One region of the Mesorhizobium sp. WSM1386 genome, then DNA from elsewhere that is predicted to be linked to it. Evidence: predicted binding sites of a transcription regulator. Region 1 holds the regulator's gene; each other region holds the start of a gene.
The links. The regulator LexA, encoded in region 1, represses DNA repair genes until DNA is damaged. The targets are predictions, from matches to a motif close to TGTTCNNNNTGTGTTCNG.
Positions count from the first base shown of each region.

Region 2: a site for LexA is predicted at 1,640-1,657, ahead of AC0NIH_RS25450 (ATP-dependent helicase). Genes of this name have one in related genera too.
Region 3: a site for LexA is predicted at 3,535-3,552, ahead of AC0NIH_RS06430 (helicase-related protein). Genes of this name have one in related genera too.
Region 4: a site for LexA is predicted at 1,122-1,139, ahead of parE (DNA topoisomerase IV subunit B). Genes of this name have one in related genera too.

Region 1 is NZ_CM148373.1:4,013,072-4,017,815, reverse strand. Features, by position in the region: gene AC0NIH_RS19685 (ABC transporter ATP-binding protein) at 1-694, opposite strand, end outside; gene AC0NIH_RS19680 (ABC transporter substrate-binding protein) at 753-1,739, opposite strand; gene AC0NIH_RS19675 (GntR family transcriptional regulator) at 1,866-2,663, shown strand; gene lexA (transcriptional repressor LexA) at 3,090-3,842, shown strand; gene AC0NIH_RS19665 (ComEC/Rec2 family competence protein) at 3,836-4,744, opposite strand, start outside.
Region 2 is NZ_CM148373.1:5,171,699-5,176,442, forward strand. Features, by position in the region: gene AC0NIH_RS25450 (ATP-dependent helicase) at 1-1,625, opposite strand, end outside; gene AC0NIH_RS25455 (hypothetical protein) at 1,829-2,677, shown strand; gene AC0NIH_RS25460 (hypothetical protein) at 2,692-2,865, opposite strand; gene AC0NIH_RS25465 (hypothetical protein) at 2,977-3,120, shown strand; gene AC0NIH_RS25470 (hypothetical protein) at 3,153-3,347, opposite strand; gene AC0NIH_RS25475 (M20 aminoacylase family protein) at 3,635-4,744, opposite strand, start outside.
Region 3 is NZ_CM148373.1:1,322,264-1,327,007, forward strand. Features, by position in the region: gene AC0NIH_RS06430 (helicase-related protein) at 1-3,367, opposite strand, end outside; gene phbB (acetoacetyl-CoA reductase) at 4,095-4,744, opposite strand, start outside.
Region 4 is NZ_CM148373.1:3,785,193-3,789,936, reverse strand. Features, by position in the region: gene AC0NIH_RS18610 (type II and III secretion system protein family protein) at 1-22, opposite strand, end outside; gene cpaB (Flp pilus assembly protein CpaB) at 52-972, opposite strand; gene parE (DNA topoisomerase IV subunit B) at 1,209-3,266, shown strand; gene AC0NIH_RS18595 (FUSC family protein) at 3,312-4,744, shown strand, end outside.

The sequences.
Region 1 (4,744 bases):
TGACTTCCAGCAGGACCCGGCCCGCGTCGAGCATGATCACCCGGCTGCCATAGTCGACGGCGTGCTGCATGTTGTGGGTCACCATCAGTGTGGTCAGCTTCAGCGCGCTGACGGCGCGCACCGTCGCCTGCATGACGATCTCGGCCGTACGCGGGTCGAGCGCCGCGGTATGTTCGTCGAGCAGTAATAAATCAGGTGATCCGCCGACCGCCATGATCAGCGACAGGGACTGCCTCTGTCCGCCCGAGAGCAGGTCCACGCGCGTGTCGAGGCGATTTTCAAGACCGAGGCCCAATATCGACAGCCGCTCCTTGTAGGAGGCGAGCCGTGTGGCGTTCAGCCCTTGCCGCAAGGTGCGCTTGTGGCTGCGCAGATCGGCAAGCAGCATGTTCTCCGCCACCGTCATGCTGGCGGCGGTGCCGCGCATCGGATCCTGGAAGACCCGCGCCAATTTGGCGGCGCGCTTGTGCACCGGCATGTTTGTCACATCGGCGCCGTTGATCAGGATCTTGCCGGAATCGAGGATCAGAGCTCCGGAAATGGCGTTGAGCATGCTGCTCTTGCCGGCTCCGTTGGAGCCGATGACGATGCCGAACTCGCCAGTCGCCAATGACAGGCTGAGGCTGTCCAGCGCGATCTTTTCGTCGGCCTGGCCCCTGTAGAATACTTTGCGCGCGGATCGGATCTCGAGCATCGTTCCTCCCTGACCTGAAGGGTGACGGCGCCCCCGCCGTCACCCTTCAGTCCCGATATCAGTCGACGATGCAGCCGCAATCGGCCATCGAAGCCGGTATCTCGATGCCGAACGCGGCCATCGCCTTGCGGGAAATCGTTGCCATGTGATCCGTGTAGGCCGGGCGCGATGGCGCGATCGTTTTCGGATCCTTGCCCTTGAGGATCTCGGCGGCGATGTTGCCGGCGTTGACGCCGACCTGCGTGTAATTGACCGCGAAGCTTGCCGGTACGGTGCCGTTGCGGACCGCGCTGTCATCGGAGTTGACGACCGGGATGCCGGCCTGGCGAGCGGCCGCGGAGACGGCGGCGATCGCCGGCTGGATCAGGTTCGAAGCCGGGCCGTAGATGACGTCGGCCTTGCCGGCGAGCGAGGCGATGCGCTGCTGGATGTCATTGACGTTGTCGATGCCGACCTCCACGACCTCGAAACCGGCCGCGGGCGCCGCCGCCTTGATCTTTTCGACCAGGGCAACGTCATTGGCCTCGCCTGGATTGTACGGCACGCCGAAGCGCTTGGCGTTCGGCAACAGCTTCTTGGTGAAGGCCATTACGGCGGCGACATCCTGCAGGTCGCTGGCGCCGGTCATGCCTTCGTCTCCCGCGTCCCACGACGGTACCAGCTTGGCCGCCACCGGATCGGTGACCGCGGCAAAGACGATCGGAATGCCGGAGCCCGCGAGTGCCTTCTTGGCGATCTGCGAGACCGGCGTGGTGATGGTGTAGATCAGCTTGGGCTGCTCGGCCTGCAGCTTGGCGATCATCTGCGGCACCAGCGATGCATCGAAATTAGTATGGCTCTCCGTGTAGACGACGTCCTTGCCCTCGACGAAGCCATTGTCCGTCAGCGCCTTCTTGAAGCCGGCTATGGCGGCGTTCAATTGCGGATGCTCGCCGAAATTGGCGATGCCGATACGGATCTGATCGGCCGCGGCGCTGCCGGCGCTGACCATCAATGCACCGGCCAGGGCCAATCCCGACAGCCAAGCGGACTTCGACTTCAACATCATTTCCTCCCAGATTTGATCAGCGCCGCTTCGGGGCACCTCCAGCGATCATGGTCAGTCCATCGGCGCATGTCAAACATTATATATAATTCTTGCCATCACTCGCCATCATATATAATTTCTCCAATGGCAGAGAACGAATGGATCGCGATGCAGGACCAGAAGAACTCCACCAAGACGGAAGCTGCTTACCAGCTTCTGCGGCGCGATATCCTCACCACCCGTCTCATGCCGGGCGCCCCGCTCAAGCTCAGCGCCCTGCGCGGCACCTATGGAGTTGGCTGGACGCCGCTGCGCGAAGCGTTGTCGCGCCTCGAAGCCGAACGCCTGGTCACCGCCATCAGCAATCGCGGCTTTGCGGTCGCCCCCGTGTCCCGCGCCGAACTTGAGGATCTGGCGCGCGCGAGGATGGTCGTCGAGATACCGCTCTTCCAGGAATCGATGGAGAACGGCGGCCGGAAATGGGAAGACGCGGTTGTCACCGCGCACTACCGGCTCGCCCGCTGCAAGACCGCGGTGGACGATCCCTCGGATGCCGCCGTCGACCAGTGGGACGAGAACCACGAGGCTTTTCACGCGGCGCTGCTGAGTGCCGCGACGTCCAGCTGGCTGTTGCGGTTTCGCTCGACGATCTCGGACCAGCTGCGCCGGCATCATCGCTTTCTTGGGCTGGCGCCGACATTGCGAGCCGCGGCCGGCCTCAAGGATGGCTACGAAGAGGCCATGAACGCGCTGCGCGGGGCGATGGCGATCGAGCACCACACGGCGATCATGGAAGCCGCCCTGGACCTCGACGTCGAGCGGGCAAAAGCGCTGATGACGGCCCACATCGGCTATACGCTGCACGTCTATGTCCACAGCGAGGACGGCGACGCGAACAAGGACGTCGCGCGCGCCGGCAGCTTGAAAGCGGTTGCCGGATGATTCGGCACCTCCTCATCGTCCGACGCTCGACGAGATTGCAGAAGCCGCGATCGGTACCTGCTTCCAAACCGGCGATTGTTGGCGTTTTGATTTCGTTTCGTTCACGGCAGGCAAGCCGATCGCAGGCGCGAAAATCGGCCTCGCCAGGGTCTGCCGTCGGCTGATGCCGAGCCATGTCGCAAGACTGGCCGCAGGCTATTAACCAAGACATTTCAATGCGGGCGACGGGCGGCAACGGGCGAAAATCCCCGATTTCCGGCCTGTCCGGCCCTGCAAATGATTACGGCCCTCTTACCAAATTCACTAAACTTTAAACGGTTGCAGAACACAACTGGAACAGATAGTGTTTGTTCTGGGTTTGTTTTTTCGATTCTGGATCAGAACCATTCTGGATCAAAACCTTGTCCAGATGCCTTGGGGGCCGCCATGCTGACACGCAAGCAACATGAACTCTTGATGTTCATTCATGAACGGCTCAAGGAAAGCGGTATTCCGCCCTCCTTCGACGAGATGAAAGAGGCGCTCGACCTCGCCTCCAAATCAGGGATCCATCGCTTGATCACGGCGCTGGAGGAACGCGGCTTCATTCGCCGGCTGCCCAACCGGGCGCGTGCGCTGGAAGTGCTGCGGCTGCCCGATTCGATCGCGCCGGGCCTCAACGCGGCGAAGAAATTCTCTCCAAGTGTCATCCAGGGAAGTCTCGGCCAAGGCGGTCTCGGTCAGGGCAGCCTCGGCCGCCAGATCAAGCCGGCACCGTCGCGCTTTGCCGCTGCCGGCAACGACGACGATGCGGTTCCAGCGGTGTCCATCCCGGTCATGGGTCGCATCGCTGCCGGTGTGCCCATCGATGCCATCCAGCATCAGACGCATACCATCTCGGTGCCGCCGGACATGATCATGGGCGGCGAGCACTATGCGCTGGAGGTCAAGGGCGACTCGATGATCGAGGCCGGCATCTTCGATGGCGACACGGTCATTATCCGCAACGCCGATACGGCGAGCCCGGGCGAGATCGTCGTGGCCTTGGTCGACGAGGAGGAAGCGACCCTGAAGCGGTTCCGCCGCAAGGGTGCCTCGATTGCGCTTGAAGCCGCCAATCCGGCCTACGAGACGCGCATCTTCGGGCCGGACAGGGTCAAGGTGCAGGGCAAGCTCGTCGGGCTGATCAGGCGCTACTGAGCCGGCACGGCACTTGGCTTGTCAGGTTTGCGATAGGGCTGCAGGCCCCTCGCCTCGCGCGAAAATTTTCGCTGCGCGTGCCAGGGCCGATACGGGCTGTCCACCGCGAAGCTGATGGTTGGCGGACCGGTGGCCGATTGGCGGTCGAAGAAGATGGCCGCGCTGCCCTTGCGGGCGAGCTGCCGTTTGGTGACGACGAGAACCAGCGGATTGTGGCAGGCGTCGTAGGCCGTTGCGTCATTGACGATGATCAGGTCGGCGAAGCCACAGGCCTTCCAGGTATCCTTGCGGTCTTCGACATGCGCTATGATCGCACCGGACGGGTGCCTGGCGAGACAGACACCGTCGGTGCAATAGAACGGCGCTCCCGGCGGCAGGCTGACGGCATCGGCAATATCGAATTGTCCATCCGCCTTGTCGAACATCTCCGGCAGGATAATGGTTTCGGATCTCAGCGCGCGTTTCCAGTTGTCGACGGTGAATTCGTTCGGCCGGGCCCGGCTGACCGCGAGTTCGCCACCGCCGATCGGCAGCGCGACCAGCCGCGCGTCTTCCGAGACCAGCACATCCGGCGTGCGCGTGTCGGACACCACCAGCAAGCCGGCGAGCGCGAATGGAAGCGCTGCAAGCCGCAGCCACGTCGTCGCCATCGTCGCGATGACCAGGGCAATTGCCACCAGCAGAACGGATTGCTGTGAGATGAGCCCGACCGCATCGACCGGAGAGCGTTCCGATATCCACGCCGAAATGGCGATCATCGCGGTCAGGCCCTTGCCCATCAAGTAAAGGGATGGCGCATCCAGGCCGAACGGCATCAGCAGCGCGCTGGCAACGGCCAGGAACATCACGACTGAGACGATCGGCATGACGGCCAGATTGGCGAACAGGCTGAGCGGCGACAC
Region 2 (4,744 bases), 1.2 Mb from region 1:
CGGGAGGCATAAGCCGAGCCGATCTGCTCGAGCTGCAACAGGTCGGCGCGGCGCGTGATCGCGTCCTCATGGATGCGCTCCAGATGCGGCTCGTACCAGAGCCTGACCTGTTCGAGATCGGCGGGCCATTTGGCGCCGGCCCGCAGGCCCGAATAGAGCGAGACGAAGCTTGGCCAGTCGTCCGCCGCGCGCTGCGGCGGACGCCAGCCAGCCAGGCCCATCGCCTCGTCCAGCGCCGATGTCATCGTCTCGACGACCTGCGCGGCGGCCGAAGGGCCAATCCCCGGCAAAAGCTGCAGCACTCGAAAGCCGGCGACGCGGTCGCGCGGGTTTTCGGCGAAGCGAAGCACCGCCAGCACATCCTTGACGTGGGCGGCATCGAGGAACTTCAAGCCGCCGAACTTGACGAAGGGAATGTTGCGCCGCGTCAGCTCGATCTCGAGCGGCCCGCTGTGGTGCGAGGCGCGAAACAGCACCGCCTGGGATTTCAGCGCGGTGCCGGCCTCGCGCTCGGCCAGGATGGTGTCGCAGACGAAGTTCGCCTGCTCGACCTCGTCGCGCACGCTCACCAGTCTCGGCTTGCCCGTGGATTTGCGGTCCGACCACAGGTTCTTGGTGAAGCGTTCCGAGGCCTCGCCGATCACCGCGTTGGCGGCGGCGAGAATGGTCTCGGTCGAGCGGTAGTTGCGCTCCAGCATCACCACATCGGCGGCTTGCGCGAACTGCTTGGGGAAATCGAGAATGTTGCGCACCTCGGCGGCGCGGAACGAATAGATCGACTGCGCATCGTCGCCGACCACCGTCAGCCCGGCACCGTCGGGCTTCAGCGCCATCAGGATCGAAGCCTGCAGCCGGTTTGTGTCCTGGTATTCATCGACGAGCACATGGTCGAAACGCCCGCCCAGATGCGCGGCGATTTCAGGCTCGGCCGCCATCTGCGCCCAATAGAGCAGCAGATCGTCGTAATCGAGCACGTTCTGCGCTTGCTTGGCCTCGACATAGCCCGCGAACAGCTGCTTCAGCTGCTCGGCCCAGCCGGCGCACCACGGAAAGGCCGAACCCAATACTTCGCCCAGCGGAGCCTGCGCGTTGACGGCTCGCGAATAGATGGCGAGGCAGGTGCCCTTGGTCGGAAAGCGCGCCTCCGTCTTCGAGAGGCCGAGTTCATGCCGGACCAGATTCATCAGATCGGCGGAATCCTCGCGATCATGGATGGTGAAGGCCGGATCGAGGCCGATCTCCAGCGCATAGTCGCGCAGCAGCCGGGCGCCGATGCCATGAAAGGTGCCGGCCCAGGTCAACGCATCCGTGATCACCGCCGCGTCGCGGCCGAGCACCTCGCCGGCGATGCGCTCGACGCGTCTCGCCATCTCGGCTGCGGCGCGCCGCGAAAAGGTCATCAGCAGGATGCGGCGCGGGTCGGCGCCCTTGACGATCAGATGCGCGACGCGATGCGCCAGCGTGTTGGTCTTGCCCGAGCCGGCGCCAGCAATGACCAGCAAAGGCCCCGCGATCTTGCCGTCGCCATGCTCGACGGCCTGGCGCTGGGCGTCGTTCAGCCGCGCAAGATAGGCGGGCGGGACGGTCGATTCCACAAAGGTCGAATCATGGGCGGCGAGGTTCATCGCCCATCAAGCATCGTTTCCGCTTTGTTCGCAACATGGAAGCCGGTGTTTATCCTTTGACGGCAAGTAGGTCTGCAGCCAATGTTGGCTTCTAGGTTTGGAGGGTATAGCGATTGTCCCGATCCATTTTTGTGGCGAGGGACTGCTGGCCCGTGAACATATCAGAAGCCACTCGAAAATGCGTCGCGTTTCTCGGAATAGTAATGAATGGTAAGTTCATACCGAAAGCGACGGCATTCTTTGTGAGCTATGCCGAAGACGAATTTCAGTTTGAGCACCTAGTCACGGCAGAACATGTCGTTTCGGGGCTTCTGACGAAATACCATCAAATTTGGCTTAGGGTGAATCTGAAGAATGGGACTATGGCAGAGTTCCGCCTCGACGAGCATAAATTCTATTTTCATCCGAATGACGAGCGCGATCCTACTGACGTCGCCGTCATCCCCGTGCAGCTCGGTGTGGTCAACGACGAGACCGGTGAAGAAACGGCCATGGATGTCCGTTTGATACCCATGAACGGCAAAGAGAGTTGGATACCGAACGAAGAGTTTGCTCGGGAATCACTCGGACCAGGCGGTCAGATTATCATTGTTGGCCTATTCCGAAGTCATTACGGAAACAATCGCAACGTTCCAGTAGTCCGCGTCGGCAACATAGCCGCCGAACTCGACGAGCCGATCTACACCAAATACAAGGGCTTCATTGATGCCTACTTGGTGGAAGCGAGATCGATCGCTGGCCTGAGCGGTTCTCCCGTCCTAGCGGTGCAGGAGAGGACGCTTTGGCTTCTAAAACGGATGGGTAAAGAGCGAGATGGCGGTCAACCAGTGGCGTTCATGGGTTTGATGCATGGCCACTTTGATGTAAAAAATTTGAACGAAGATGTCGTCTCCGATGAAGATCGAACCTCGGTCCACACAGGCATGGGCGTTGTTGTTCCATATTGGAAAATAGTCGAAACGCTGGAGCATCCCGATCTGGTCGCGGAGCGAAAATCCATGGTGGCGAAACTTCGCGAAACTGGTGCTACGCCCAACCTTTCAGGCGTGTAGATCGCCGAACCGGCCTACCGTTTCGGATCGACACCCATCGCCGCCGATTGACGGCGCAGAGCCTCGCGGTCGCTTCTTGGCGCCGGCAGCAACAACGGGTCGAAATTATCGGGCACCTCGTCGATCATCTTGCGAGCGAGGCGGTATGCGAGAAGGGCAAGGCTGGCTGCCAGAAGCAAACGGATCATGGAGCGGTTCTCCCGTGATTGGGATCAACCAAAGGAATGGCGTTTTGTTCCCTCACGCGAAATTCGCAACCAAACCGACATCGCCTCGTTTTGAGACAGGAGGCGATAGCGATGAAAAAGCTAAGATTGGGCCTCGTCCTGGTGGCATTGGCTGTTTCGGCCTGCGACAACAAACTGCCGCCAACGACAGCTCCCGGCGGCGAACAAAGCCTCGCCAGCAATCCGGTTGTGAACACGGACACCGTCGGCAAGTGAGCCGATGCTCGTGCAACAGGTTCCCGTCGGTTTTAGGGCATCGCCGAGATGCATTCCTCGAGCCGCTCGAGGCGGAACTTGGCATTGCGCAGTTCGTGCCCGGCTTCGTGCCGTTGCTGACGGCTTGGGGACGCCGCGGTCAGGTTTCGTTCGAGCTCGGCGATACGGGCACGCACCTGCCGCGCTTCGTCCTGACGCAACGCCTTTATCCAGTTCCGCCCGCGCATCTGTCTTCCCGCAAGTCCCCCAAAGACCAGCCGCTTTATGCCAGCAACCCACTAACTTCCCGCAAGTGCGAATATTCCAAATTTAATGAGTGCTAATTTAGCAAGGCGGCGCCACGGAGAAGAAGGCCGGCGCCGCTTGGGAGGAGAAAGGCGCCGGCCAAGCGGATAAGAGGTCCGCCGCAAGGAGGAGGCTAGCTGAGTCTTGCCGCTACGTCATGCAGGATCGAGGATTTTGGCTCTTTCCGGGCGTTTTCCCCCGCAAAACGCACAAGAGAGTTATCGGCCCTTCAAACCCCAAGCCGTCGCCTGGCGATGGCGACATGGAAGTTGGCACCGAACAGCAAACCCTCATCATTGAAGTCATAGCTGGAATTATGGAGTGGCGCCGAGGCCTCGCCATTGCCGAGGAAGACAAAACAGCCCGGCACGTGGTCGAGGAAACGGGCAAAATCCTCCGAGGCTGTCATTGGCTCACCCGCCACCGCGATGTTGCCGGGTTCGAAGACGTCCCTGGCGGCTCCGAAAGCCGCGTCGACCAGTTCGGCATCGTTGCGCAGCGGCACGAATTCGCGGCTGTAGTTCACTTCGGCGGTGACGTTGTAAGCCGCGGCGGTGCCTTCGGCGATTATACGCATCTGGCGTTCGATCCCTGCGCTGACCTCGGGGCGGAAGCTGCGTGCATCACCAAGGATGCGGGCCAGGCCGGGCAGCGCATTGCGGGTGCCGTCGGTGATCAGTTCGGTCACCGAAACCACCGATATGTCGGCCGGGCTCAGCCGGCGCGAGACGATGGTCTGCAGATTGGTGACCAGCGCGCAGGCGGCGACCAGCGTTTCGTTGCCCGAATGCGGCCGCGCCGCGTGGCCGCCGAGCCCCTTGAGCACGATCTCGAAGATGTCCTCGGCCGACATGATCGGGCCGGCGCGGGTCTCGAAATGCCCGACGGGCAGGCCGGGCATGTTGTGCAGCCCAAAGATCTCGTCGAAGGGGAAACGCCGCATCAGGCCATCGTCGAGCATGGCCAGCGCGCCCCTGCCCCATTCCTCCGCCGGCTGGAAGATGAAGCGCACGGTGCCGTCGAAACCACCCTCCGCTGCCAGCCGCTTTGCCGCGCCGAGCAGCATGGCGGTGTGGCCATCATGGCCGCAGGCATGCATGACACCGGGATTGCCGGACCGGTACGAGGCGGTCGATTGCTCCGCGATGCGCAGCGCATCCATGTCGGCCCTCAGCGCGATGGCACGGTTGCCGCTGCCGCGCTTCAGCGTGCCGACGACACCAGTCCCGCCGACGCCCTCGGTGACATTGTCCAGGCCGAATTCGCGCAGCTTGCCGGCGACGAAGGCCGCGGTGCGCTTCTCCTCAAAGCCGAATTCGGGATGCGCGTGCAGGTCACG
Region 3 (4,744 bases), 2.7 Mb from region 1:
AGCGGACCGGGCGTTCCTCGCGCGGCTTTGGTTGGAAGACGGGTTTCGCGCTTCCTTGATCGGGGCGACCGCCCTTGCCTTCCGGCCTGCCGCCCTTCCAGTCGGGCCGGCCGTCGCGGCGTTCGGGACGCTCGCCTTGCGGGCGGCCGTCGCGGCGCTGTTCGCCTTCGCCCTGCGGCTTGGGCTTGAACTTCGAGCGGTCGAAGCGCGGTTTGCCGGCGCCGTCGCGGCGGCCTTCATGGGCCGGACGCTCGCCTGGCGCGCCCGTTGCCTGGGCTCCGACGGCATCGGCCGGTGCATTGCCTCGGCCGCGCGCCGGGCCGTTGCGCTGGCGATTGTTGCGGCCCTCCTGGTGACGGGGGCGCTGGTCGAAACGGCCCTGACGCCACAACAGGATCGGCTTGGGTGCCTCGGCTTCGGCGGGCTCGCTGGCCTCACCCTCCCCCTCGTGGGGAGGGTCGGAGCGCAGCGCCGGGGTGGGGGGAGCGCCAGCACCGTCAGCACCGCCTGCATCACTGGCTTCATCAGCACGACGTGCATCGTCTGCGCCATCACCCCCACCCGCGTCGCTTCGCGCCGCGACCTCCCCCATCGAGGGGGAGGTGAGGGCGTCGGCGCTTTCGGTGACAGCGACGTCAGCGATGGCTTCCGCTACTGCAGGAGCCTCTTCCGTAACTCCGGCCGGAGCTTCGGTTGGCTCTTCCACGACAGGCTGTGCGGCCGTTTCCGCGATGGCTTCGGCCGGAGCTTCGACGGCCGCCTCGGCGGCCGCCGGCTCAGAACCTTCGACGGCGGCTTCGGCTGCCTTGGCCTGTTCGGCGCGTGCGGCCTCTTCCGCCGCGAGCTTGGCGGCTGCCGCTTCGCGCGCGGCATTGTCCTGCGCCTCCAGCCGTGCCTTGACCTCGGCCACCGGCTTCGGCTCGGCGCGGTAGCCGAGGCCCTTCAGGATCTCTTCCATGTCGTCGGCGGTGGCGCCGAGGATCGACATCATCGGCGGCGTCACCATGAAGGACTGGCCGTCATAGGCGCCGTCCGGCCGCTGGCCAAGGCCGGGCTTCCAGTTGGTCGCCGGACGAATCAGGTCGGCCAGCCGCTCCAGAATATCGATGCGCACGGCGCGGCGGCCAAGATTGCGGTAGCCGGCAAGCTTGTAGAAGGCCTTGTCGAAGGCCGGATCGATGACCACCGAGGTGCGGCCCGATGCCAGCGCGTGGACCACGTCGCCAAAGCCGGGCTTGTCCTTGCCGTCGTTCTTCAGCGCCCACAGCAAGGTCACCAGTCCGGCCGGTGCCGGCTTGATCAGCGCCGGCACGAAGACATGGTAGGCGCCGAAGCGCACGCCAAGCCGGCGCAATGCCGCACGGCCTTCCTGGTCGAGCGACTTCATCTCGTCGGCGATGTCGCGGCGGTTGATGAGGCCGAAGTTCTCGACGAGCTGGAAGGCGATGCCACGGCCGATGCCGGAAATCTGGTCGGCATTCTTCAGATCGACCAGTGGCTTCAGCAGCGTTTCGATCTGGAAATTGACGAACCGTTCGGCACGCGCGGCGACCTTGTCGCGCGCCGGGCCGGTCAACTGTTCGTCGGCCAGCAGCACTAGGCGCGGCTTCAGTGCGTCCTCGCCTGAAACCAGCGTGCCGATCGGTGCGCCGATCCAGCGTAGCGTGCCGTCCGAACCAAGCGCAAGGTCGCCATTGGCGCAGGCGCCGAAGCGTTCGGCGCGCGCCTCGAATTCGGCGGCCAGCGCCTTTTGCGCGGCCGTGCGCACGGCCTTGGCGTCTTCGCCGCCGGCCGTCTGGTCGGCGGTGAAGCGGAACCCTTGCAGCTCGCCGACATGGTGGCCTTCGACAAGGACGGTTCCGGTAGGACTAATTTCGGCTTCAGGCATGGTATTTTCTCTAAGGCGCCGCATGAGGACGGAAGTCCTGCGGTCTACGAAGCGTTTCGTCAACCGCTCATGCAGCGCATCCGACAATCTGTCTTCGATTTCGCGCGTCTTTTCCTGCCAGTGTGCCTGATCGGCCAGCCAGCCGGGCCGGTTCGACACGAATGTCCAGGTGCGGATCTGGGCAATGCGGTGCGACAGCGTGTCGATGTCGCCCTCGGTGGTGTCGGCGCGGCGCACCTGCTCGGCCATGTAATTCTCGTCGACATGGCCGTGCCGGGCAAGGTCCATGTAGATCGAGGCGATGAGGTCGGCATGCTGGGCCGGCGCGATCTTGCGGTAGTCGGGGAGCGCGCAGGCCTCCCACAGCAGCGCCACGCGCCTGGCATCGGTGGCCAGCGCGCGGATGTCGCCGTCGCGCGACAGATATTCGAGCGCCTGTGCGTCGACCGCCGGCAGCGCGCGCGTCAAACCCTCGACCGGGGCGTTGGTCTCGATCGAGCGCTTCAGCGCGTCGAGGCTGGCGAAGTCGAAACGTGCGGTGCGCCACTGCAGCACCTTCACCGGATCGAATTCATGGCCCTCGATCTTCTTGACCAGCTCTTCGTCGAGCGGATCGACCTGGCCGGTGACGCCAAAGGTGCCGTCGCGCAGATGCCGGCCGGCGCGGCCGGCGATCTGGCCAAGCTCGGCCGCCGTCAAATTGCGGTACTGGTAGCCGTCGAACTTTCGGTTCTGGGCAAAGGCGACATGGTCGAGATCGAGGTTGAGACCCATGCCGATAGCATCGGTGGCGACGAGATAGTCGACATCGCCGGACTGGAACAGCGCCACCTGAGCGTTGCGGGTGCGCGGCGACAGCGCGCCGAGCACGACGGCGGCGCCACCTTGCTGGCGGCGGATCAACTCGGCGATGGCATAGACCTCATCGGCGGAGAAGGCGACGATCGCGGTGCGACGCGGCAGCCGGGTCAGCTTCTTGGAGCCGGCATAGGCGAGATGCGACAGCCGTGGCCGTGTCACCACCGAGACGCCCTTCAGCAGCCGCTGCAGGATGCCATGCATGGTGGCCGCGCCAAGCAGCAACGTCTCCTGGCGGCCGCGCAGATGCAGGATACGATCGGTGAAGATGTGGCCGCGCTCGAGATCGCCGGCCAGTTGCACCTCATCTATGGCGACGAAGGCGGCATCGGTCTCGCGCGGCATGGCCTCGACGGTGCAGACCGAATATTTAGCGCCTTTCGGCTGGATCTTCTCCTCGCCGGTGATCAGCGCCACCTTGTGAGCTCCGACCTTTTCGCAGACGCGGGTGTAGACCTCCCGCGCCAGCAGCCGAAGCGGCAGGCCGATGATGCCGGTCTCATGCGCCACCATGCGCTCGATGGCGAGATGGGTCTTGCCGGTGTTGGTCGGCCCAAGCACGGCGGTCACGTCGCGGCCCGACAGGATCAGCGGCTCGGTGTGTTTCGGCTGGATGTTCATCGGCTCGGAAATAGGGCTTTCTGGCCTCTCATTGTCGGGAGCGTGCCCTGGACGGCGCGTATGACAGGCGACACATAGGGATTTCGGGCGCGAAGCGAAAGCGGAATGTTCCGCCGTCGGTTCGAAGGCGCCTTTGTCAAGCTCCCAATCGGTTGCGGATTAAGAGTTGGAACGAGTCTGGAACGAATCGGCGACGAATCGCTGACTCTGTCAGATTCAGCTTTTGTTCACGGCTAGATATAGATTTTTTGACGATGAGTCTCACCACATGCTGAATCGTTGAACTGGCCCGTTTTATGCTAGGTGGCCTCCGTCGTTAATCTTTGCCGGCAAATGAGGAGGGTGGCTCGATCTGCCCCACTCAAGATTATGAGATTGTTAATCTTTCTGAATTGACCGTTAAAGCATTGCCGATGATTTCGGGCCGTTAATGTTAACTTCCGCTCAAAGCCGGAACGAATCGGCGACAAAACGGCGCCGGCGATACTTTCCCCTTTTGTTCTCCCAATATCTTGTGTTGTGAACAGCTTATCCACCGAGAATCCACAGGCTTGGCGACGGGTTTTGCACAGATGCCGCTGCCGCCATTAACCTTTGCGTGCCGGATTGGATCAATCGCGCTGGAACGAGGCATTTTGCTGCGACCAGCATATCAAAGAAAAACGGACCGGTTTCCCGGCCCGCCCGATTTCTCGCTGTCGCAGCTTGTCCCGCCGAAACCACCGCCTCAGGCGAAATACTGGCCGCCGTTTGCGGTGAGGGTCGAGCCGGTGATGAAGCCGGCATCCGGCGAAGCCAGGAAGACGACACAGCGCGCGATCTCTTCCGGTTCGCCGAGGCGGCCGACGGGGATCTGCGGGATGATGCGCTCGTTGAGCACCTTCTCGTCGATCGCCTTGACCATCTCGGTGGCGATGTAGCCGGGGCAGATGACGTTGACGGTGATGCCCGCGCGAGCCCCCTCCTGAGCGAGGGCCTTGCTGAACCCGATGTCGCCGGCCTTGGCTGCCGAATAGTTGACCTGGCCGGCCTGGCCCTTCTGGCCATTGATCGAGGAGATGGTGATGACGCGGCCGAACTTGCGGTCGCGCATGCCGCTCCACAGCGGGTGCGTCATGTTGAAAACACCGGACAGATTGGTGTCGATGACCTCTTTCCACTGTTCGCGCGTCAGTTTGTGGAACATGGCGTCGCGAGTGATGCCGGCATTGTTGACCAGCACCGAGACCGGGCCGAGATCGGCCTCGACCTGCCTGATGCCGACGGCACAGGCATCATAGTCGGCGACCGACCATTTGTAGACCGGAATGCCGGTCTCGGCCTTGAACTTCGCCGCCGCCTCGTCGTTGCCGGCGTAGTTCGCGGCAACCGAATAGC
Region 4 (4,744 bases), 230 kb from region 1:
CATATAGGATACGCATCAGCATTGTCCCGTCCACCCGGTCCCCACCGGCCTTTACTTCTGGTCCCGCGCCGGAACCTGGTATTCCTCGGCCTTCGTGCCACGCGTCACGATGACCGTCTTGAATTTCGGCTTCTCCGGCTCCTTGGTCATGGCATCGAATAACGAGCCGGCCGTGGCCTGCGCCTTGGACGCCACCGATCCGCCAAAGGAGGAGATTGTGGTGACGCCGTTCTTGCCGTCGCCGCCTTCGCTGGCCGAGCGAAGCGACAGCGACAGCGTGCCGACGGTGCGGGCAAGCGCCACTTTCTGGGCGCCCTCGGTCGTCACCTCGAGGGTCACGGAATTGGCGATCTGCGGCGCTGTCTGGCGCTCGTCGGCGCCCTGGCCGACGCTCAGCACCTTGGCGTCGGCGACGACGATTTCGGAAGTGATGGTCGAACCGGCCGCCCCTTGCGCGTTCTTGGCGACCTCCTGGATTTCACCGGCATCGCGCGTCAGCACGACATCGACGCGGTCGCCCGGCGTGACGAAGCCGCCGACACCGGCGATCTCATCGGTGCGGATGGTGACCGCCCGCATTCCGGGCGTCAGCATGTTGGAAAGCGTCGCGCGGCCGTTCGGCCCCGATAGCTTGGTCAGCAGCACCGGTTCGTTGACCTCGATCGGCGACAGCACGACGCGGCCGCCTTCGCCGAGCAGCCCATCGATCGTGGCAAAGGCGCCCTGCGGCAGCGAATCCTGCGGCCAGGGAATTTCGATGAGCTTCGTGCGATCGAGTTCCATGCCGTAGCGCAACGGAGCGTTCGCCACCACGATGGTCTTGAATTCGATCTTGGGCGGGGCCGGAGCGACGATCGAGGCCGTCTTCTCCTGGGCATCGGCCTGGCTTTTGACCCAGAAATCCGCGGCAAAGATCGAGATCGCGCCGAAAACGGCGGCGATACCGATCATCGTTATGGCCTTGCCCCTCACGCCCAAACCCCTGATGCCCGTAGTTTCTTGTTATGTTGGGCTCACGCTACGTGGCATTGTTAAAGAATCAGGAACGCAGAACGACGGCATTCGACCTATTTCCGCCCGCTTGGTTATCGAATGGTTTTAGGATAAGACGGGCCGGACCCCCGAACGTAACAGGAACCTCCGTCGCTTGGCGCTGAAAAGCGTGGCAGTATCGGCAGGTGATTCGCAGCACCGGACCTATGGCAGGCATGGACGACAACAACGACCTTTTCGGCGATCTGGACAAGCAACCGCAGCCGGTTCGCACACCCGCGCGCCCGGCGGATCCGCTGGTGCAGGCGGCAGCCAAGCGGCCGGCGGCAAGCCGCGACGGTTCGGAGGGCTACAGCGCCGCCGACATCGAGGTGCTCGAAGGCCTGGAGCCGGTGCGGCGCCGGCCGGGCATGTATATCGGCGGCACCGACGACAAGGCGATGCACCATCTGTTCGCCGAGGTCATCGACAATTCGATGGACGAGGCGGTCGCCGGCCACGCCACTTTCATCGATGTCGAGCTTTCGGCCGACGGTTATCTCTCCGTCACCGACAATGGCCGCGGCATTCCGGTCGATCCGCACCCGAAATTCAAGAAACCTGCGCTCGAAGTGATCATGACGACGCTGCATTCGGGCGGCAAGTTCGATTCCAAGGTCTACGAGACCTCAGGCGGCCTGCACGGCGTCGGCGTGTCCGTGGTCAACGCTCTGTCGGACCATCTCGAGGTCGAAGTCGCGCGTGGCCGGCAGCTTTACCGGCAGAGATTCTCGCGCGGCGTCCCGGTCAGCGGCCTCGAGCATCTTGGCGAAGTCCACAACCGGCGCGGCACCAAGATCCGCTTCCACCCCGACGAGCAGATCTTCGGCAAGGGCGCCGCGTTCGAGCCGGCGCGGCTTTACCGCATGACGCGTTCGAAGGCCTATCTTTTCGGTGGTGTCGAGATCCGCTGGACCTGCGATCCGTCGCTGATCAAGGAAAAGGACCAGACGCCGGCCAAGGCGGAATTTCATTTTCCCGGTGGTTTGAAGGACTATCTCAAGGCATCGCTGGGCGACGATTTCCAGGTGACGCGTGAAATCTTCGCCGGTAAGAGCGACAAGCAAGGCGGCCATGGCTCGCTCGAATGGGCGGTGACCTGGTTCGGCGGCGACGGCTTCGTCAATTCTTACTGCAACACCATCCCGACCGGTGAAGGCGGCACGCACGAGGCCGGTTTCCGCAATGTGCTGACGCGGGGCCTGCGCGCCTATGCCGAGCTCGTCGGCAACAAGCGCGCCTCGATCGTCGCCTCGGAAGACGTCATGATTTCGGCGGCGGGCATGCTGTCGGTGTTCATCCGCGAGCCGGAATTCGTCGGCCAGACCAAGGACAGGCTGGCGACGATCGAGGCCATTCGTATTGTCGAGACCGCGATCCGCGATCCATTCGACCATTGGCTGGCCGACAATCCGCAGGAAGCCTCCAAGCTGCTCGAATGGGTGATCGCGCGCGCCGACGAACGGGTGCGCCGGCGCCAGGAAAAGGAAGTGTCGCGCAAGAGCGCGGTGCGCAAGCTGCGCCTGCCAGGCAAGCTGGCCGACTGCACCCAGAACGCCGCCGCCGGTGCCGAACTCTTCATCGTCGAAGGTGACTCGGCCGGCGGCTCGGCCAAGCAGGCACGCGACCGCGCCAGCCAGGCGGTGCTGCCGCTGCGCGGCAAAATCCTCAACGTCGCCAGCGCCGGCAACGACAAGCTGGCCGCCAACCAGCAGATATCGGACCTGATCCAGGCGCTCGGCTGCGGCACGCGATCGAAGTACCGCGACGAGGATCTGCGCTACGACCGCGTCATCATCATGACCGACGCCGACGTCGACGGCGCCCACATCGCCTCGCTGCTGATCACCTTCTTCTACCAGGAGATGCCGGCGCTGGTGCGTGGTGGACACCTCTATCTCGCGGTGCCGCCGCTGTACTCGATCAGGCAGGGGGGCAAGGTCGCCTACGCCCGCGACGACGCGCACAAGGACGAATTGCTGCGCACCGAATTCACCGGGCGCGGCAAGGTCGAGCTTGGCCGCTTCAAGGGCCTGGGCGAGATGATGGCCGCGCAGCTCAAGGAGACCACCATGGACCCGAGGAAGCGCACACTCCTCAGGGTCGATGTGAACGAAGTCGATTCGGCCACCAAGGACAGGGTCGATGAGCTGATGGGCACCAAGCCGGAAGCCCGCTTCCGCTTCATCCAAGAACGTGCCGAATTCGCCGAGGCGGAAGTGCTGGATATCTAGCCGCCCACTGCTCTACCTTGTCCGTGCAGGTACGGAGACCAGCATGTGATCTGGGCGCGGCTGAAGGACTATTTCGACACCAATCTGGCCGGGCTGACGCAGCCGACGCGTTCGGACTGGATTTTCGCCCTGCGCACCGTGTCGGCCGGCCTGATCGCGCTTCTGGTCGCCTATGCGCTGAAGCTCGACCACCCGCAATGGGCGATGATGACGGTTTTCATCGTTGCCCAGCCGGTCGCCGGCATGGTGCTGGCAAAGGGCTTTTACCGGCTGCTCGGCACGCTTGTGGGCGGCGTCGCGGCGATCGGCATCACCACCGCATTCGGCAGTGGCCCCTGGGTGCTGGTGACGGTGCTCGCGGTCTGGATCGGCATCTGCACCTTCGTCTCGTCGCTGCTGCGCAATCCCGAAGCCTATGGTGCGGCACTTGCCGGCTATACGGCGATGATCATCGGCCTGCCCGCTTTCGGGCAGCCGCATCTGGTCGTGGACCTCGCGGTCGCGCGTTGTGCCGAAATCGTGCTCGGCATTGTCTGCGCCGGCCTGACAAGCCGGCTGATCCTGCCCAAGCTGGCCAGTGACGCCATCATCTCGCGGCTGAAGCGCTGTATCATCGATCTTGCAACCTATGCCGGCGGTGCGTTCTCCGGCGGCGATCCGGCAACGCTTTCCGGCCTGCACAGGAAGCTGGTCGCCGACACCCAGACACTTGGCGAGATGCGCGCCTATGCCAGGCTCGAGGCGCCGAGCTTCGCGCCGCGCGCCCACCCCGTGCGGCGCACCATCGGACAATTGCTGTCGGCACTCTCGGCCGCGCGTGCCCTGCATTCGCACGCCGCGCCGAAGAACGCAGCGCTCATTCCGGTGCGCTCGGAGTTGCAGCTGCTTGTCGGCGAACTGGCGACCAAACCCGGCGCGCTGGATGACACCGCGCCTTGGGTGGCCCGGCTCGACGCGATCTCGGCCAGGGCCCGGCGGATGCCCGATGCCCCGGCCGACCAGGACGACAAGCTCGGCACCATCACCCGCCTCACCATCGCCGCCGATTTCGCCGAGGCGCTGAAGCAGGTGCTGCGCGGGCTCGATGCCTTGCGCGCGCCGGTCACGCGTCGCCCAGGTCCCGCCAGCCAGCAGCCGGCCCTCGTGGTACACCGCGACTATCCCGGCGCGGCGCGCAACGCCGTGCGCGCGGCCCTTGCGACACTGCTGGTCGCGGCCTTCTGGCTGACGACGAAATGGTCGGAAGCGGCCGGCACCGTCATTCTCGTTGCCGTCGTGTCGAGCCTGTTTGCTGCCCGCCCCGATCCCGTGCAGGTGTCCTGGGGTTTCTTCAAGGGAACGCTGCTGGCTTTGCCTTTTGCCTTTCTCGTCGGCCAGATCGCATTGCCCGCCCTGCCCGGCTTCGGCTGGTTCGTGCTGTTTGTCGTGCCTATCCTGGTGCCGACGGCGCTGGGCATGGCCAATCCACGCTATGTCGG